Linked DNA regions of Thalassospira sp. TSL5-1. The protein of the gene in region 2 interacts with the protein of the main gene of each other region in a pairwise test. Links are inferred from orthologs where the notes say so. Each region holds a gene or a part of one and is shown on either strand. Other genes may lie near its edges.

Evidence for each region.
Region 1: the proteins of gyrB (region 2) and gyrA interact in binary tests that used the Escherichia coli proteins (3 or more experiments, as listed by UniProt). The link is inferred for Thalassospira sp. TSL5-1 from one-to-one orthologs.

The regions. Positions count from the first base shown.
Region 1 is NZ_KV880639.1:26,156-34,862, forward strand. What follows is about bases 1-3,316. They hold gyrA (DNA gyrase subunit A), read right to left. Parts: upstream 3,015-3,316; coding sequence 201-3,014; downstream 1-200. Other genes in these bases: coaD (pantetheine-phosphate adenylyltransferase), read right to left, coding at 1-186; LF95_RS17035 (DMT family transporter), read right to left, coding at 3,173-3,316. Also shown: more of LF95_RS17035, read right to left, coding at 3,317-4,099; LF95_RS17040 (hypothetical protein), read left to right, coding at 4,407-4,640; LF95_RS17045 (putative metalloprotease CJM1_0395 family protein), read left to right, coding at 4,961-5,836; pyrC (dihydroorotase), read right to left, coding at 5,919-6,965; LF95_RS17060 (Gfo/Idh/MocA family protein), read left to right, coding at 7,530-8,534; LF95_RS17065 (aminotransferase), read right to left, coding at 8,654-8,707. UniProt on the Escherichia coli protein: A type II topoisomerase that negatively supercoils closed circular double-stranded (ds) DNA in an ATP-dependent manner to maintain chromosomes in an underwound state.
Region 2 is NZ_KV880641.1:154,657-167,014, reverse strand. What follows is about bases 5,568-8,621. They hold gyrB (DNA topoisomerase (ATP-hydrolyzing) subunit B), read left to right. Parts: upstream 5,568-5,891; coding sequence 5,892-8,351; downstream 8,352-8,621. Other genes in these bases: recF (DNA replication/repair protein RecF), read left to right, coding at 5,568-5,865. In the rest of the region: LF95_RS20700 (enoyl-CoA hydratase), read left to right, coding at 1-735; rpsT (30S ribosomal protein S20), read left to right, coding at 887-1,147; chromosomal replication initiator protein DnaA, read left to right, coding at 1,644-3,161; LF95_RS20685 (hypothetical protein), read left to right, coding at 3,177-3,479; dnaN (DNA polymerase III subunit beta), read left to right, coding at 3,524-4,642; more of recF, read left to right, coding at 4,705-5,567; LF95_RS20665 (transglycosylase domain-containing protein), read left to right, coding at 8,844-10,775; LF95_RS20660 (transglycosylase domain-containing protein), read left to right, coding at 11,238-12,358. UniProt on the Escherichia coli protein: DNA gyrase negatively supercoils closed circular double-stranded DNA in an ATP-dependent manner to maintain chromosomes in an underwound state.

The DNA.
Region 1 (8,707 bases), on a different replicon or contig from region 2:
GACCAGTTCACACCGTTCCTCGACCGAAAACATCGGCCCCTTGCCCGCATTGATCGCCACACCGACAATCAGATGATCCACAATGCGGGTTGCCCGGCGAATGATATCCATATGCCCCTGGGTCACAGGGTCAAAGGTTCCCGGATAAATTCCGATACGGTCAGGATCGACTGTTTTTTCCACCATCGTCCCTGATTCCGTTATTCCGTCACGGACGGATCGGTTTCACCCTCGTCGCCGTTGCCATCGTCCGGCGCATCCACTACTGCATCGTCTTCCGGCTTTGCAGCGGCTTCACCCGCACCTTCGACACCGTCTTCAGCCTCATCGTCATCCTCGGCACTGTCACCAAGATTGTTAAGGCGTTCAACAGCCACAACCTGTTCGTCTTCGGCCGTGCGGAACAGGGTCACACCCTGTGTCTTGCGACCGGCAATACGAATATCATGGGTCGGCATACGAATGACCTTGCCACCATTGGTGACCATCATCAACTCGTCGCCTTCTTCGATCACGAAGGAGGCCGCCACCAGACCGTTACGTTCAGACATATCGATATTGGCAAAGCCCTGCCCGCCACGACCGGTGACACGATATTCATAGGCCGAGGTCCGTTTGCCATAGCCGTTTTCGGTGACCGACAGAATAAGCTGATCCCCCGAAAGCAGTTCGTCATAACGTTCCTGGGTCAGAATCTCGAGCGGCAGGCCATCTTCGGCAAGAATTTCCTCACGGCGCAGTTTGGAGGCGATGGACAGATATTCGCTGCGTTCTTCCATCGTCGCATGAGAGCCCCACAGAACCGACATGGCGATAACCTCGTCACCATCGGCCAGGCGAATGCCCCGCACCCCCACCGAGTTACGGCCAGTAAAGACACGCACATCCGCCACCCGGAAACGAATACATTTGCCCTGACGGGTGGTCAGGAAAATGTCGTCATCATCCGTACAGGTCTGAACCGCAATCAGGCTATCGCCCCGGTCCTCTTCCAGCTTCATCGCAATCTTGCCGTTGGCTTTGACATTGACAAAGTCGGCAAGGCTGTTACGGCGGACATTACCCGTCGATGTCGCAAACATGATGTGCAGGTTTGGCCATTCTTCCTCGTCGGGAAGCGGCAGAACGGTGGTGATATGTTCACCCTCGGACAACGGCAAAAGGTTGACCAGGGCCTTGCCGCGCGATTGCGGCGTCCCCAGCGGCAGGCGCCACACCTTCATTTTATACACCATGCCCAGCGAGCTAAAGAACAGCACCGGCGTATGGGTATTGGCAACAAACAGCTTGGAGACAAAATCCTCGTCGCGGGTTGCCATGCCCGAACGGCCCTTGCCGCCGCGGCGCTGTGCACGATAGGTCGATAACGGCACACGCTGAATATAACCGGAATGCGAGACAGTAACGACCATGTCTTCGCGGGCAATCAGGTCTTCGATGTCATGCTCGAATTCGGCTTCAACGATTTCCGTCCGGCGCTCGTTGGCAAATTCGTTGCGCATTTCCGTCAATTCATCTTTCAGAATTGTCAGTTTACGCTCGCGCGAGGCCAGAATATCCAGGAAGTCCTTGATTTTCTCGCCCAATTCGGTCAATTCGGCGGCAATTTTGTCGCGTTCCAAACCGGTCAGGCGATGCAGACGCAGCTCCAGAATAGCACGGGCCTGCGCTTCGGACAGACGATAATTACCGTCATCCGACCCCACCTGCTGCGGATCGGCAATCAGCTCGATCAAGGGCACAATGTCGCCCGCAGGCCAACTTTTGGACATCAACTGTTCGCGGGCAATCGTCGGGTCGGCCGCATTGCGAATCAGACGAATGACTTCGTCAATATTGGCAACGGCAATCCCCAGACCCACCACCACATGGGCACGATCACGCGCCTTTTTCAGCAGGTGAATGGTCCGGCGCGTAATCACCTCTTCGCGGAACTCGACAAAGGCCTGAATGATTTCTTTCAGGTTCATCAGTTCCGGCTTGCCCCGGTTCAGGGCCAGCATGTTCACACCAAACGATGTTTGCAGGGCGGTAAAGCGGAAAAGCTGGTTGAGCACAACATCGGCAACGGCATCGCGCTTAAGCTCGATCACCATGCGCACACCGGAACGGTCCGATTCATCACGCAGGTCGGAAATACCCTCAAGCTTTTTATCGCGCACCAGATCCGCAATTTTTTCCAGCAAGGTCGCCTTGTTCACCTGATAGGGAACTTCGGTAACGATAATGGCTTCGCGATTGGCGCGGATTTCCTCGACATGGGTGCGGGCCCGCATCACAACCGAGCCACGGCCGGTTTTAAATGCCGAATGAATGCCCGAACGGCCCAAAATAAGCGCGCCGGTCGGAAAATCCGGCCCGCTGACATATTCCATCAGGCCTTCAACCGAAATATCGGGATTATCGATAACCGCCATGCAGCCATCAATCACTTCGCCCAAATTGTGGGGCGGAATGTTGGTGGCCATACCCACGGCAATACCACCGGCACCATTGACCAGCATATTGGGATAGCGCGCCGGCAGAACCGATGGTTCCTTGGTGGTTTCGTCATAGTTGGCGCGAAAATCGATGGTATCCTTATCGATATCATCAAGCAGATAATGCGCGGCCTTGGCCAGGCGGGCTTCGGTGTAACGCATGGCGGCAGCCTTGTCGCCATCCATCGAGCCAAAGTTCCCCTGCCCGTCAATTTGCGGCAGACGCATGGAAAAATGCTGCGCCATGCGGACCATGGCATCGTAGATCGCGCTATCGCCATGCGGGTGATATTTACCCATGACGTCACCAACGACACGCGCCGATTTACGGAAGGGCTTGTTCCAGTCAAAGCCGTTTTCGTGCATGGAATACAGAATACGACGATGAACAGGCTTCAGCCCGTCACGGACATCGGGCAGCGCGCGGCTGACAATCACGCTCATCGCGTAATCGAGATAGCTGCGGCGCATTTCGTTTTCGATGGATACCGGGAAAATATCGCGGCTGGCAGTGTTTGACACTTCGGAGGACAAAGGCCGTAACCTCTTAAACGCTTAATCAAAAAGGAATCAATGCAGCCCGCCCTGCTTTCGCATAACAAGCTATTGAGGGCGGAAAGTATCAGGTTTGACCGCCACAAACAACATATGACGGAGGCCCATTTCAGGCAAATCTCACAGGTTGTATATTGTCAGTTCTTTTTTACACTATCTGACGCAGCAGCAACAGCCCGGGCACGCGCGCCAAAGCGAATATTGGCAACCGCAATTCCGGCCAAAATAATAACCATCGCCATAAGGGTGCTGGGTGCCGGAACCTCGCCTAGCACAGCAAGGCTGACGACAATCCCCACCGCAGGCACCAGATAGTTATTAAAGGCCAAAAATCCTGCGCCGGTGCGGGCGACCATCACCAGCAACACAAACATGGCAAGCCCCGTTGGCACCGCGCCCAGATAGGCAATCGCCAGCGCGCCCTGCGCCGACCATGTCATGGTCCAGGGCTGATCAACCAGCAGGGCAACCGGCGAAATGGTCAGTGCGGCAAAGGTCAGGATCAAAGCCGCCGACCCGGCGCGGGGCTGATCACGCAAATGACGTGCGACCAGGGACGACACTGCGTAACACACCGCCGCTGTTAAAACCGCCAGTTGGTAGGGCAAGTCCCCACCCAAGCCCGACAGAGTTTCGGGGCCAACCAGCACCACAACCCCGCATGTTCCCAAAACAAGCCCCAGGGCCTTGCCAAAGGTCAGCTTTTCATCATGGGTGAAAAGATGCCCCAGGATCACCGTGGTTAACGGCACGACCGACATCAAGACAGCCGCCAGACCGGCGTTAATGCGGGTTTCGCCCATACTGATTAGAAAAAACGGAATGGCATTGCCCAAAAGACCACACATAAAGGCAGCCGCCCATGCCCGTCGCCCCTTGGGCAAGGCACCGCGTCGCAACAGCACAATGCCCCATAAGACAAAGGCTCCCAGCGTGATACGACCAGCCGCAACCACCAGCGACGAATAGGCGTGAACGCCCAGCTTGATAAAGGCAAAAGAGCTGCCCCACATCAGCGCCAGCAATATCAATAAAAAGTAATCAATCATTCCCGGACGTGACATGTTTCCCGCCTATTGTCGCCATAATTTCTGGTACATATGGCTTTGGTTTTCCCGTCAGTTTGGCGGGAACATCCTCAAGGTCTTTGCGTTAGCGATTATCTTGAGAAAGATCAACTAAATAGATGCCTCTTATGTGATACACAACTTCAAGTACGAGCATACCCTGCGGGTGAAATGTCATATCGCACCAGAAGGTTCGGAATAACCCTGGCAAATAATCAGGGACAGCGGCGCAAACGAGTTATTGATAATGATTTGCAATTGCGTTACGCTGCCTCCACGACAAAAAAACGAAGCGAGCAACAAGATGAGTTATGTCGATCACGAACTGAGCATTGACGAAATGTTGGCCGATCCGATCGTTCGGACATTAATGGCCTACGACCGAATCACTGAAAAAGACATTCGCAAAACGCTGGCTCGGGTCGCCTCTGCCCGCGAAACAAGTGCGCCACGACTCGCACGGCATCACCCAAAGCAGTCGCCCAAAAACTGGGCACAGCAGTCGGTTCATATCAACGCCCCCAAAACGGCGGCGTAACCAACGGCTCGTAACGCATTAAACATAAAACCAGATTTTACCTGTTGCGACCCTCGCCATCCCGGTTTGAAGGGTCGCAACTGCGTTTAACCCATTTTTTGTTTCAACTTCGCCGATATGGACGGGCTTTCTGACACGCTATTCAATCTGAAATTTTGATCTTTGGCCCCTCAATTCCGTCCAAGTAGCCTGCATCATCATCCCCAAAAACCAGCCCACAAAAGCGTCCCCCGGCGAAACTGGAATAATTTCAGCCAATTTGACGTCATTCAACGACAAATGCTGGCATCAACCCGCGATTTTGCTATACTGTTGGCATCATGACAGCGATTGGCAGTATACAAACCATACCAGGTAGCGGCGGTCGGCTTGGCGAAGTTATCGCCATGAACGGCCTTGCCAGCGCCAGCAAAGCGGGAGCCTCCAACGGGGGATCGTCTGCAGCTGCCTTCATGGAACGCCAAATGGCTGCGATATCGCTGGTCCCACTTGATACTCCAGCAAACAAATCTGCGTCTTCGTCCCCGACAAAGGGCCTGGGTGCAGCACCTGCTACCAATTCAGTGCGCGGCTCAGCCCCCGATCAAGCAGCAACGCCCGCCCTACCGGCATCACGCCCGGCAGCACCGATTTCTGCAGCATCGGTAACGGTTATACAGCAGGTTGACCCCAGAAGCCTTCCAGGTAGTGGCGGATCAACGGTGGAAATTAACCTGCCCGGCAGCACCAAAAACAAAGATGCCAGCACGAATGCAAAAACGTCCGCTTCGCCGGATGGTGCGCCCCACACCCTAAGCAGCGGCGCCCAGGACCATGTTCGTCGCCTGCAGGACCGCGATGCCGCCGTGCGCGCCGAAGAAAACAGCCACAAGGCCCTGGCCGGGGCCAATGCCGGCATGATCAGCTATGATTATTCAGTCGGCCCCGATGGGCGGCTTTATGCCACTGGCGGCCATGTATCAATCATGCCACTACAGGGTCTTGACGGCATTCAGGCGATTGCCAACCAGGCCGCGATTGGGCGTGCAGCTTCTGTTGGCACATCCACGGCCGATTTCGCCGCCCACAAAGGGGCGTCTGGCAATATCAGTCACATTCTCAGCCAGCAGCAACAGGCTGCCAGTCGTTCTTATAATCAGACAACGGCAATGATGTTCAGTCAGCAACAGCCGAAATCTGCCGGGCTGGTTGCTTAAACCCTTTTCCTTGTCTCCTGCCCCCCTGCCTCTACCCATCCACGAAAAAAGCGCCTGTCGAAATAGTACCGCCAGAGGCAGCTTACTCCGCGTAATGCCAGTAAACATCAAAGCCGGGGTTAAACACCGTGACCAGACCGTCTTTGGTGTTAATCTTGTCAGCGAAACTTGCCGGAACATCGCGCTTTTCCAGCGTGATTTTGGCGTCATTCACTGGCAAACCATAAAAGGCCGGACCATTCAGCGAGGCAAAGGCCTCCAGCTTATCAAGCGCGCTTTCTTCTTCAAAAACATGCGCCAGCAACTGGACTGTATTATTGGCTGTGAAAATACCGGCACAGCCGCACGCACTTTCTTTACGGTCATCGGTATGCGGGGCAGAATCGGTGCCCAAAAAGAACCGCGCATCGCCCGATGTGGCGGCTTCCCGCAATGCCAAACGATGCTTTTCCCGCTTTGCCACCGGCAGGCAATACATATGCGGGTGAATACCGCCCACCAGAATGGCATTGCGGTTAATAATAAGGTGATGGGTCGTAATCGTGGCCCCCACATTGGTGTCGTTCGACTTTACAAATTCAACACCGTCCTGGGTGGTGATGTGCTCCATAATCAACCGCAATTCCGGCAGGCGTTTGCGCAGCGGGGCCAGAATGCGGTCAATAAACACCGCTTCACGGTCGAAAATATCAATATCTGGGTCGGTGACCTCACCATGCACACACAGCGGAATACCCAGTGCTGCCATGCGTTCGAGCACCGGCATCGCCCTGTCAAAGTCGCGCACCCCGCTGGCGGAATTTGTCGTCGCCCCGGCGGGATACAGTTTTAAGGCGCTGATCACACCTTCCTTATAGGCGGCCTCCACATCGTCCGGGTCGGTCCCTTCGGTCAGATACAGGGTCATAAGCGGGCTAAAATCATGCTCTGCAGGAAGGGCAGCGACAATGCGATTGCGATAGGCAAGGGCATCGGCCTTGGTCAGAACCGGCGGCACCAGGTTGGGCATGATAATAGCACGAGCAAAATGGGCGCTGGTTTCGGGCAAAACAGCGCGCAGCATGTCGCCATCGCGCAAATGCAGGTGCCAGTCATCAGGGCGATGGATGGTAATGCGATTGGACGACATAAAAAACCTCCTCGGACAGGCAAATACAGGCGCAACCGGCGATGCCAGCATGCAATGCGTGGTTGCTCAGTACCAGATGACGTTTTTTTTGGGAATTATAAACATGAGCCAGCAGGCATTTTAACCGCCATATGCTGCAAAAGACAAAAGGCCAGGCTGTTAAGCCTGACCTTTTCACAATGGGGCGAGTGATGGGATTTGAACCCACGGCCCCCAGAGCCACAATCTGGTGCTCTAACCGACTGAGCTACACCCGCCATCATTTAGCGTTACCGCCATCGTGTGGCGCGGTTTTTATCGCCGCGGGCATGGTACGTCAAGCGGAGATTTCGACTTTTTTTCATATATTGTCCTCCCCTGCCCCTGAACCCGCCAATCACTGCGATTTTCCGATACCATTCATCACCTTTTTACCCCTACCAAGCCGAACCGAAGATTTTTCATTCGCATATTTCTCTTGCGTCAGGACAAAATGGGAACAATTAAATCAGCGCGATATCATGAATCCGGCACATTCTGATTTCACAATCAAATGCCGACCGAAAGAAGAAAACGGAGAATCCGATGAAGTGGGGCGTGATCAGCACAGCCAATATTGGAACGGCAAAAGTCATTCCGGCAATGCAGCAAAGCGACAAGCTGGAAATTCTGGCCATTGCTGGCCGCGACCTTGAAAAAACCCGCGAGGTCGCCGAAAATTTGCGCATTCCACGCGCCTATGGATCTTATGAAGAATTACTGGCCGATCCCTCGATCGAAGCTGTTTACAATCCACTGCCCAACCATTTGCATGTTGAATGGACCATCAAGGCACTGGAAGCCGGAAAACATGTTCTGTGTGAAAAACCAATTGGCTTGAACACCGAAGATGCCGAACGTCTGATTGAAGCGCGTGAGAAAAGCGGCAAACAGGTACTGGAAGCCTTTATGGTGCGCCACCACCCGCAATGGCAGCACGCCCGGGAACTGGTCAGCAGCGGACAAATTGGCGAACTCACCGCCATTCAAAGCATTTTCACCTATCACAACACCAATCCGGCCGATGTGCGCAATAAAAAGGACATTGGCGGCGGCGGATTGCTTGATATTGGCTGTTACTGCGTTATCGGCCCGCGCTATATCACCGGGCGCGACCCGGTGCGCGTTGTCTCGCTAATGGACAAAGACCCGAAATTTGGCACCGACCGCCTGGTGTCCGGTTTGCTGGATTTTGGCAGCGGCGTACAGGCAAGCTTTGTCTGCGGCACCCAGTCTGCCGCCGTACAGCGTGTGCATATCCTGGGTACAGAAGGCCGAATTGAAATTGTCATGCCCTATAACCCTGTACCGGAGAACCCGGCCGTCATTCGTGTTGGCACCCAAAAACAGCCCGGCTTTGACGAAGCACGCGAAATTTCCTTCCCGATTTGCAACCACTATACCCTGCAAGGTGAAAACGCGACGGCGATTTTCGAGGGCAGCATCACAGCCGATTATCCGATTGAGGATGCCATCCAAAATATGAAAATCCTCGACAGCATTGCCCGATCTGCCAGGACCGGAAGCTGGGAAATGGTTGACCACCAATAAGGCTCTCCACCCGCCGTCTTTGACGGAACGGGATCGGACCTTAAAGACGGACACAAAAAAGGACATCGCCCAGCACGCGATGTCCTTTTCTTTTGCCTGTCGTGCGCAGACCGGAACGATCAGGCGGCAAAAACCTTTTTCATCCGCTCAATCGCCTCTTCCATAATGGCTTC
Region 2 (12,358 bases):
GGCCTGATCACGTTGAACCGTCCCAAGGCATTGAATGCCCTTTGCGATGCCCTGATTGCCGATTTGGCTGCGGCCTTGGATGAATTCGAGGATGACGAATCGGTTCGGGCCATTGTCATTACCGGGTCGGAAAAGGCCTTTGCTGCCGGGGCCGACATCAAGGAAATGATCGATCGCGATTATATGGATGTTTATAAAGCCGACTTTATCACCAAAGGCTGGACCCGGATGGCGGCCTGCCGCAAGCCGACCATCGCCGCGGTCAGCGGATTCGCCCTGGGCGGTGGCTGTGAACTTGCCATGAGCTGCGATATCATGATTGCGGCCGATACCGCAAAGTTTGGTCAGCCGGAAATCACCATTGGCACGATTCCCGGTGCCGGCGGCACCCAGCGTTTGACCCGTGCCATTGGCAAGGCCAAGGCAATGGAAATGTGCCTGACCGGGCGCATGATGGATGCCGAAGAAGCCGAGCGTTCCGGCCTTGTGGCCCGTGTTGTTCCCGCCGACTCGCTCATGGATGAGGCGATGAAACTGGCGGAAAAGATTGCCTCCTTCTCGGCCCCGGTGGCGATGAAGGTGAAGGAAAGTGTCAATAAGGCCTTTGAAATGACCCTGGCCGAAGGCCTGATGTTTGAACGCCGCGAGTTCCATTCGACCTTTGCGCTGGAAGACCGGGCCGAGGGCATGAAGGCCTTTGGCGAAAAACGCAAACCCGAATTCAAGCATCGCTGATGCCGGTTTGCCGCGAGATTCGGTCAATCGACTCGGAAAGCGCGGAAAAACGCGGATAATAGCGGTATCGGGGGTTGACGGCTTGTTGGCAGGGAGCTATAAGCCGCGCTCCGAATTACGTAACATTTTTGTTTTAAGAGACAGGTTCGCAATGGCTCATCATAAATCGGCCAAGAAGCGCATTCGCCGGAATGAAACTCGCGCCGCAGTTAACGGTGCGCGTATCAGCCGCATTCGCACCTTCGTCAAGAAGGTCGAAACCGCGCTGCAAGCTGGCGACAAGGATGCCGCTCTGGCTGCGTTTAAAGTTGCCGAGCCGGAACTGGCGCGTGGTGCGCAGCTCGGTGTTCTGCACAAAAACACCGTCGCTCGCAAAGTTTCGCGTTTGTCCGCTCGCGTCAAAGCGCTTTAATTTTATCCTTCGGGATGGCGAGTCGAAGGCCGCGTTTCTTGCGCGGCCTTTTCGCTGCCGGAATTCCAGGAATTCACCTTTCGTTCTTTGGTTGCGAAAGTGAAAAAGTCCCGCAATTCCGCGAACGTTTTGGGGGCGAAATCCTTTTAACGTTCTGTTAAAGATCGCCTTGCCTGATGCGGGACGCATCAGTACAGTGTTTCGACTTCGATCGCGGTTCCATATCGCGACTAATGAAGAATGAAAAACAAGGGCGCGAGTACGCTTCCATTTTCTAGTAGCAAGACGGGCGTGTTGGTCAGTTTTCGGTCAACGCGGCAATGCTTTGTATTTTGTCGTGTCCGGCAGTGCGTTTGGAAACTGGCGTCGGGATTTTAGTCAATAGCGGGGAAAGGTCTTGAAAGTGCAGCACGCCTTAAGGGGAGCACCATTTGGCGCTGATAACTCAGGGAGCAAGACTCCCGGTCGCCAGCAGGCCGCACTCGAAGATCATGTCATGACCACCTGGAAGATTGTTCGCGAAAAACTGCGTAGCGAGTTTGGCGCTACGGCATATCGATACTGGCTTGATCCAGTTGCCCTGATCACGGTTGAGGCCGGTGTGGCCCGCCTTGGCGCACCCAATCGGGCGATGCGCGACTGGGTCTCTCAGCATTATCTGGATCGCATCCAGGCCTTTTGGCATGCCGAAGATCCCAATGTTCATTTTGTCGAGGTGGTGGTAGCCGCCCCGGATTCGGGTAGCGATTCTTCTGCCTCTTCCTCCGCTTCCGCATCCTCTGCCGCGCCGCGGCCGGTCTCGACAAACCCGGAGGGGAGCCGTGCCCCTTCCTATAATGAACCGGCAAAGCAGCATCCGCGTTATACCGCCGAGAATTATGATGCTCCGGGCAGCCGTAAGGCGCCGTGTCATCCGGCCCCGGTTTCAAACGGCTTTCAGTCGGCATCGTCTGCCGGGCGGGGGGCGATTGGCAGCATGTCCGATGATGGCATCAGTGCCGCCCTGGACCCGCGTTATACCTTTGATAATTTCGTGATCGGCAAGCCGAACGAATTTGCCTATGCCGCCGCCCGCCGTCTGGCCGAGGCCGAGTCCGTTCCGTTCAATCCGCTGTTTTTGTATGGTGGTGTTGGTCTGGGTAAAACCCACCTGATGCACGCCATTGCCTGGCATATTCGCCGCACCCAGCCGCACCGCACGGTGATTTACCTGTCGGCTGAAAAATTCATGTATCGTTTTATTCGGGCGCTGCGCGATAAAAACACCGTGGATTTCAAGGACCAGTTCCGGTCGGTCGATGTGCTGATGGTCGATGACGTACAGTTTATTTCCGGCAAGGATTCCACCCAGGAAGAATTTTTCCATACCTTTAATGCGCTGGTGGATCAGGGCCGTCAGATCATTGTTTCGGCCGATAAATCGCCCTCCGACCTTGAAGATATTGAAGAGCGTTTGCGTTCCCGTCTGGGGTCGGGCCTGGTGGCGGATATTCACGCCACCACCTATGAGCTGCGTTTGGGGATTCTCGAATCCAAGGCCGAACGCCAGCGCGTGGAACTGCCGCAGCGGGTGATGGAATTTCTGGCCCACAAGATTACGGCGAACGTTCGTGAACTTGAAGGGGCGCTTAACCGTGTGATCGCCCATTCCCAGCTTGTCGGTCGCGAGATTGGCCTGGAGATGGTGCAGGATGTTTTGCACGATGTGCTGCGTGCCTCCGAACGCCGGGTTACGATTGAAGAAATTCAAAAACGCGTGGCGGAGCATTTCAATATCAAGGTGTCCGACATGCACTCTGCCCGCCGGGCCCGTGCGGTGGCCCGTCCGCGCCAGGTGGCGATGTATCTGTCAAAGCAGCTGACCACGCATTCCCTGCCGGAAATTGGCCGTAAATTTGGCGGGCGTGACCATACCACGGTGATGCACGCGGTACGCAAGGTCGAGGAACTGCACAAGGCGGATCCGTCTTTGTCCGAAGATATCGATTTGCTGCGTCGTATGCTGGAAAGCTGACCGGATGGCGCGACTGTGATTCGCTTAAAAAACGGCAATTGGCCAGATCAGGCTGATTGCCGTTTTTATTTGAGTGATTTCGGCGTTGTGATTGCGTTTTTTGCCTATGTGCGGGGTAATTTTCGGGCGGCTTTATTGTGGTTTGGCGTGCTGAAAGCCGCAGAAAACCGCGCCTGTGATTTCTGCGCGTTTTTAAAGGCTCGACTCCTTTCAATCGCTTGGTTTTTTGCACTAAAAATCCTTCGGTTTTGGGACTGCCATGTTATAATGCGCCCAACCCAGCCAAAAGGGGTGGGGGTAAGTCGAAAAAATGAATAAAAATCAATTCATTAAGTAACTGCAGACAGACGGATAGGACGGGCATGAAGCTGACCATCGAACGCGCGGCTCTGTTAAAATCTCTCACACATGTTCAAAGTGTGGTCGAACGGCGCAACACCATTCCGATTCTGTCCAATATCCTGCTGCGGGCCGAAGAAAATACCCTGTCGCTGACCGCAACCGATATGGACCTGGAAGTTATCGAAACCACCACGGCGGAAGTTTCCGAACCCGGTGCAACGACAACACCTGCGCACACCCTTTATGAAATCGTGCGCAAATTGCCCGAGGGTTCCCAGGTGCAAATCACCCTTGAGCCGGGGGCGGGTCGCCTGACCCTTTCGGCGGGGCGCTCAAAATTCAATCTTGCCGTTCTGCCGGTTGATGATTTCCCGGTGATGTCTGGTGGCGACCTTCCGGTCAGCTTTGGTTTGGCGGCTGCCGAACTGCGCGGTTTGATTGACCGTGCCGAATTTGCCATTTCCACCGAAGAAACCCGTTATTACCTGAACGGGATTTATTTCCATGCCGCCGATGCCGAAGGTACCAAGATTTTGCGTGCCGTTGCCACCGACGGACACCGCCTGGCCCGCATCGAAGCCCCGCTGCCTGATGGCGCGGAAAACATGCCGGGCGTGATTGTGCCGCGCAAAACCGTTGGCGAATTGCGCAAGCTGATTGATGAAACCGGCGAAGCCGTGGATATTGCCCTGTCGGATACCAAAATCCGCTTTGGTTTTGGCAAGGCGGTTCTGACGTCCAAGCTGATTGACGGCACCTTCCCGGATTACGAACGTGTTATTCCGGCGGGCAATGACAAAAGCCTGGATCTGGAATGCAAGCCTTTTGCCGATGCGGTTGACCGTGTTTCGGCGATTTCGATTGAAAAATCCCGTGCGGTTAAGGTTGTCATGTCTGGCAACACCCTGACCCTTTCGGCCTCCAGCCCGGAACACGGCACGGCATCGGAAGAACTTGAAATCAATTACGATTCCGATGACATCGAAATCGGTTTCAACTCCCGTTATCTTCTCGACATTGCCAAGCAGGTCAAGGGCGATACGCTTAACCTTCTGATGTCTGACGGGCAGTCGCCGACCATTCTGCGCGATACCGATGACCTGTCGGCATTGTATGTCCTGATGCCGATGCGCGTCTGACCCGCGATTTCCTTGTTGTGGCTTTCCTTGCCCATAATCATGACCGGCAAGACGGTGCGCCCATGATAATACACCGTCTTGCTGTTTCCCGTCTCGATCTTGGCGATTTTCGCTGCTATGCCCGGCTGCGCCTGGATATCGACGCCGGGCCGGTGGTTTTGACCGGACCAAACGGGGCGGGGAAAACCAACCTTTTGGAAGCCGTGTCGCTTTTGGCCCCGGGCAGCGGGTTGCGGCGGGCAAAATTGGGTGAAATCAGCCGCAATGTGCCACCCACCGATGATGGTGCCTTGAGGGCCTGGGCGGTAAGTGCCCAGCTTGAAACGCCAGACGGGCAATATCAGGTGGGTTCTGGACTGGACCCGTTGGCCTTGCGCCAGGGACGTGAACGCCGGGCGGTTAAAATTGATGGCGAAGCCCAGCGCGGGCAGGCGGCCCTGAGCCGGGTTTGTGCCGCGGTTTGGCTGACACCGCAAATGGACCGGCTGTTTTTGGATGGGCCATCGGCCCGTCGGCGGTTTTTGGATCGGCTGGTATACGGCCTGGACCCGGACCATAGCAGCCGTGTTGCCGCATTCGAGCATGGCCTGCGCAGCCGGGCCAAACTGTTGAAGGCCGGCAAGGCGGATGACAAATGGCTTAATGCCATCGAGGATTCGATGGTGCGCCACGGCATTGCCGTTGTGGTGGCCCGTGCAGATTTGCTTGAACGTCTGGTGCGGGCCGGGACAATGGCGGTTGGGGCGTTTCCGGCAGCACGTCTGGCGCTGGCGGGGGACCTTGAAAACTGGCTGGAGAAATTTCCGGCTGTTGAGGTTGAAGACCGCATGCGGGCTGCCCTGCGCGACGGGCGGGAACGTGATGCGATGTATGGAGGTGCCGCTGTCGGGCCGCAAAGAAGCGATCTGATGGTGTGGCATGAAGCGAAAAACCAGCCCGCGGCACAATGCTCGACGGGCGAACAAAAGGCGCTTTTGCTGTCAATCGTGATGGCAAATACGCGCCTGCAAAGCCGGGCCCGGGGTGCGGGTCCGCTTTTGTTGCTAGATGAAGTGGTCGCCCATCTTGATGCCGAAAGGCGGGGGGACCTCTTTGACGAAATCGTGGCGCTTGGCGTTCAGGCCTGGATGACAGGTACGGACCGGGCGCTTTTTAATGGTCTGATCGGGCGTGCGCAGTTTTTAAGGGTCGAAGAGGCCCGCGTAACACCCGATGAGATTTGATCTGTGACTGCCGAGGTTGTGACGCTATGACCAACGAAACAGAAGCCCCGATTGCTGCCGGAATTGACCCGGAAGAATACGGTGCCGAATCCATCAAGGTCCTGAAGGGCCTGGAAGCGGTGCGCAAGCGGCCGGGCATGTATATCGGGGATACCGATGACGGAACCGGTCTGCATCACATGATCTATGAGGTGGTTGATAACGCCATTGACGAAGCCCTGGCCGGTCATTGCGACCTGGTGCTGGTGCAGCTCAATGGCGATGGGTCGGCAACGATTCGTGACAATGGCCGTGGTATTCCGACCGACATCCACAGGGAAGAAGGCGTTTCGGCGGCCGAGGTCATCATGACCCAACTGCATGCCGGTGGTAAGTTTGACCAGAATTCCTACAAGGTTTCCGGTGGTTTGCACGGTGTGGGTATTTCGGTGGTGAATGCTCTGTCCACCTTGCTGAAATTGCGCATCTGGCGCAACGGCAAGGAACATTACATGGAATTTTCCGGGGGGGATGCGGTTAAGCCGCTTGAAGTGGTGGGCGATGCGCCGATCATGGAAGATGGTAAACCGCTGACCGGGACGGAAGTGACCTTCTATCCCGATGCCGAAATTTTCACCATGACCGAATTTAACCTGCCGACCCTTGAGCATCGCTTGCGGGAACTGGCATTTTTGAATTCCGGCGTGTTCCTGACCCTGCGCGATGAACGCAGCAGCGAGCCGACCGAAATCAAATTGCATTATGAAGGCGGGATTCGGGCGTTTGTTGAATATCTCGACCGTTCCAAAACCCGGCAGATCGAAGAACCGATCAGCATTGTTGGTGAAAGAGAGGGCATTACCGTTGAAGTTTCGCTGCAATGGAATGACAGCTATCACGAAACCACACTGTGTTTTACCAACAACATTCCCCAGCGCGATGGCGGTACGCATATGGCCGGTTTCCGTGCCGCGCTGACCCGCCAGATCAACAATTACGCCCAGGAAAGCGGGATTGCCAAAAAGGAAAAGGTTGCCTTGTCGGGTGATGATGCCCGCGAAGGTCTGACCTGCGTTATTTCCGTCAAGGTGCCAGACCCGAAATTCTCGTCCCAGACCAAGGACAAGCTGGTGTCGTCCGAAGTGCGCCCGGTTGTGGAAAATGTCGTGAATGACAAGCTTTCACAGTGGCTGGAAGAGCACCCGCAGGATGCCCGCAAGATTGTTGGCAAGGTTGTTGAGGCGGCCACCGCCCGCGAAGCCGCGCGCAAGGCTCGCGAACTGACCCGCCGTAAAGGGGCGCTTGATATTTCATCCCTTCCCGGCAAACTTGCCGATTGCCAGGAACGCGATGCGTCCAAAGCCGAACTGTTCATCGTGGAGGGTGATTCCGCAGGTGGGTCGGCCAAGCAGGGGCGTGAACGTGGTTTTCAGGCGATTTTGCCATTGCGCGGTAAAATCCTGAACGTGGAACGTGCGCGTTTTGACAAGATGCTGTCGAGCCAGGAAATTGGCACGTTGATTACAGCACTTGGTACCGGCATTGGCCGGGATGATTTTAATATCGAAAAAATCCGCTATCACAAAATCATCATCATGACCGACGCCGACGTCGACGGTGCGCATATTCGCACACTGCTCTTGACGTTCTTTTATCGTCAGATGCCGGCATTGATCGAACGCGGTTATCTTTATATCGCCCAGCCGCCGCTTTACCGGGCCAAGCGGGGCAATTCTGTTCAGTATCTCAAGGGTGACCGCGAGATGGAACAGTATTTGACCGCGCAGGGCACCGAGGATGCGGTACTAACCCTTGCCAATGGCACCCAATATGCCGCAGCCGACCTTATTCGGATTGTCGAACTGGCGCGCAAGGCAAAGGGGCTGCTGGAACCGCTGTCGCTTAAACTGCCGATTTCGGTGTTGGAACAGGCCGTGTTGGCCGGGGCGCTTAACCCGGCACTACTTGATGATGATCAAAAACGTCTTGAGTCCGCCCAGACCCTGGCGACCCACCTTGATACCCTGGCCGAAGATTTTGACCGGGGCTGGAAAGGCGAGGCGCCGCTCGATCAGTTGGTGGTCTGGCGGATGATGCGTGGTGTTGAAGAACGCTATGTGATTGATGCCAATATCCTGCGTTCCGCCGAAAGCCGGGCTTTGGCCGGGCTGATTGGCGAACTGCGCGAGATCTTTGAAGAAGGATCGGAATTTGGTGCCAAAGACAAGGTCTGGAAAATTCACGGTCCGGTCGACCTGGTCAATGCGGTGATGGAATATGGCCGTCGCGGCATTGCGGTTCAGCGGTATAAAGGTCTGGGTGAAATGAACCCCGATCAGCTTTGGGAAACCACGCTCGACCCGAATGTTCGCTCGCTTTTGCAGGTGAAAGTCGAACATGCCGATGAAGCCGAAGAGGTCTTTTCGACCCTGATGGGCGACATTGTCGAACCCCGTCGTGATTTCATCCAAAGCAACGCGCTGAAAGTCGCCAATCTTGACGTTTGATGCGGAAGGAAACCTCTTGTGAGGTTTCTGCGATCTGCTGAATGTGATGGCCCTTTGCCATGTATGGTGAAGGGCCATTTTTTTGTTTGATGTGATGCCCGATATTGAGAGCTGAACAGATAGTTCAGCATCCATCAAAAGGCAGCGAGAGGTCACTTTGTATCGGGGATCGCAAGGTTTTAAGGTCATCGGGGCGATAATCGACATTATCAGTAAAGACCAATGTAACCGGTGCCAGAATGCCGGGATAAATCACCTTTGTGTCATCCAGCAGCAAAGATTGATGGGATTCGGGAAGGCGTCAGCCAGAGGGCAGTGATGCCACCGCAAGGGAGCCAATATACTGAAACGTCACGATTTACGCCAATATGCCGGTTTGACCTGGAGCATGGTGGTAATGGTCAGGGTCTGCTACCATTTATTAAGCCATTGAGCGTTTACTCGAAAAAGCAAAATAAACCGGCGATATAAGCGGATTGGGCAGATTGGGACGTGGACGAAAATAAACAGGCGAAAAAAAGCGGCGTTGCGGCCGCACAGGCGGCCGTCAAGGAAATTGAAGAACGGGAACGACGTGAAATTCGTCGCCGCAAAAGACGTATTATGCTGGCAATAACAGCCGTTATTTTGCTGCTATTGGCAGGTGGGGCGACTTTACTGACCTTATCGATTCGCAGTCAGCTTGATTTCAGCCGCAAGGCGGACCGCAGCCCCAGTGTGCAAATTGCCGATTTTGATGGCACCATCATGACAAATGTTCAGGGGCATTATAGTCAGGATGTGTCGCTTATAACCTTTCCCAAACGATTGCAGCACGTCTTTATTGCCGCAGCAGATCCTGGTTTTTATCACCATTTTGGCGCGGGTTTCAGCGATGTAATGCGTATTCTGTCTGGCGATGCGGCACCGGGTTCCACCATAACCATGAAGGTGGCGCGCAGTTTCTTTCGCATGCCGGGTTCCGGTACGATCCGAAACGCCGAGGAAATGCTGGTTGCCTTGTGGCTGGAAGCGCGTTTTGACAAGGATACGATCTTGCGGTCCTATCTGGAACGCAGTTATGTCGGGTCCGGTATTTTTGGTATTACGGCGGCATCGCGCCTTCTCTATGATGTTCCGGCCCATAAAATGTCGTTGCATCAGGCGGCTGTTCTGGCTGTAGCGATGAATGATCCTGCCAATCTTAATCCATTGCAGTTTCCCAAGGCATCGGCCCAGGCTGCCAATATGGTTTTGCAGAAAATGGAGCCCGACGATACCCTGACGCCAGCGCAAATAAACGCCCTGATGCGCGATGTTCCCCAATTGGCACCGCGCGCCCCGCGTGAAGAAGGGCAAGCGCAATACGTGATTGATCTGGTGATGGATGAAGTGGCCCGGCGTGTGGGCTATACCAGCACGGATTTGCATGTTGTCACCAGTATTGACCGTGACCTGCAGGAAATGGCGCAAAGTGCGGTTAACGAGGTTAGCCGTGTGCGCCTTCAGCCGCGCGGCGCGGATCAGGCCGCCCTTTTGGCGATCAGCCCGGATGGCCGGGTGCGAGCAATGGTGGGCGGCACGCAGTATGACCCGATCTCGCGCAATCGGGCGTGGAATGTCCGGTATTTTCCGGGGCGGATGATTAAAATTTTGCCCTATTATTACGCCCTGAACGACAACCCGGACCCAGCCCAATGGGTGCCCGATACCCGCAAGGAAGTGGAAGGCTGGAAACCGGTGAACCCGGACCGGCAATATCGCGGCCAGGTTCCCCTGCGGGATGCCTTTGCCCGTGATGTTAATACCGTGCCGGTGGAACTGACACATAAATTTGGCCTGGAGAATATGCGCGACTTTGCCCGCAAAGTCGGCATTAGAAGCCCGCTTTCCAGGGATATTCGCTCCGTGGTTGGACTTGACCCGGTGACGCTGCCAGATATTGCCCGCCTGCATACGCTGTCGCTCAATGGGGGGATTTCGCCTGATATTACCCTGATCAACGAGATCCGATCGACTGCAGAGGGGCAACCGTTGTTATATCAGCGGGTTGCGCGTGGACATGACAAGATGTTGACCGATGAAGCAATGCTGGCGGTGAACAGTATGCTTGCCGGTGTAACAGACCCCCAGGTACGCCTGGATCGGCCTTTTGTGGGGTTCGGGGCGCGTGCCGGGCGGGGAAGTGATGCGTGGTTTGCCGGCTTTACCGCCGATCTTTATACGGTTGTGTGGGTGGGCAATGATGATCGGAGCCCGGCCCAGGCCATTCGCCCGGATGTCGAGGTGGCATCACTGTGGCGGTTATTCATGCTGGATGCCTCGCAGGGCTTTTCGATTCGGTCGGTGGCGCGCGGAACCAGCCAGCGCCTGATCGAACAGGATGGTGTGACCGATATGTGGAAACGCCACTGGGTTGATCCCAATCCGCCGCTGCAAAATTAACCCGTAGCACCATCAAACGGATTGACGTGCTGTTTTTGCCCTTCGTCATCCTGCCCTGTTGCGCTGGCAGCGGGGAACACTCTAATTGTTCAAATTTTAGATCATCCTGTCGATGCGTGTGTTAAACTCTTTCGTGTTTTGGGGTAAGGGGGGCTGTGGATGGCTCGGGCTTCTGGTTGATGGGGCTCGCCTGTCCGGACAGTGAATATCTTCAAGACATCAAACAGTGATTATGCGATGAAGGCCATCCGGTTTTGGTATCGGCCTTGGATCAGTATGTAAATTTTTGATGCTGCCATCCTTGGCGCGGTGCGAAACAGCCTGTCTGGTTTTGCTGTAAGCCGGGCCAGTTGGCGATGATGTGCCCTGCCGGGATATTGCATGTGCATGTGTTTCTTTGGGGGGCCTGTCGTGACGGGCTTTTATGCCTGTTGGCGATGAATTCAGGTTTTGAGGACGATTGTGGCGAAGCGACCAACCCGTAACACTTCCACGCCGCCCCGCCGACGGGCACCGCGTAAAACCGGTGGAGGTTCATCACCGCGCGGGCGTGGACGCAGGCGTGCCGGGCAGAAAAAATCCTTTGGTGGTTTTTTGCGGGCTTTTGTGCCGCGCCCGATGATGCTTGCCCGTGTCATGGTGGTTCTGGCGATCTGGTCGGCGGTGTTGTGCGGCGGGCTTGTCGCCTATTACGGCTATGATTTGACCAGCAAGATTGATTTTAACGTCGCCACCCAGCGCAAACCGCTGGTGCGCATCATGAGCATCGACGGGGTTAATCTGGCCAACTATGGCGACCGTTATGGCCGCCCGGTGGAAGTGGGCGATTTGCCCGATTATGTCGGGCAGGCCTTTGTCTCGATTGAAGACCGCCGGTTTTACCAGCATTTTGGCATTGATGTGATCGGCATTGCCCGCGCTTTTGTGCAAAATATTTGGCGCGGGCGCATTGCCCAGGGTGGCAGTACCATTACCCAGCAGCTTGCCAAGAACCTTTTTTTGTCGCCCGAACGCAGCTATGGCCGCAAGATTGAAGAGGTTTTGCTGTCCTTGTGGCTGGAGATCAAATTTAGCAAACGGCAGATCCTCTCGTTATATCTGAACCGCATTTATTTTGGCTCCGGGGTCTATGGTATTGATGCCGCCGCCCGTCAGTATTTTGGCGTCGATCCGCGCCGTTTGTCGCTGTATCAGGCGGCCGTGCTGGCCGGGTTGCCCAAGGCGCCGAGCCGCTATAACCCGCTGATAGCCCCGAGGGATGCGGCAAAGCGGGCCAATCAGGTGATTGCGGCCATGCTTGATACCGGCGCCATTACCGCCCGGCAGGCACAGGCTAATCACTTTGATCGCGTTACAACATCCTCGGCCTCTGGTCGTGGCGGGCCGAATGTGCGCTATTTCACCGACTGGATTCTGGATCGCGTGACCGATTATGTCGGCTATCACGACCAGGATATGGTGGTGTATACGAGCCTTGATTCCAATTTGCAGGCTTCGGCCGAGGATGCGGTAAACCGTGTGCTTGATAGCCGGGAAGCCGACCGGCGCAAGGTTTCGCAAGGCGCACTGGTTGCCATGACACC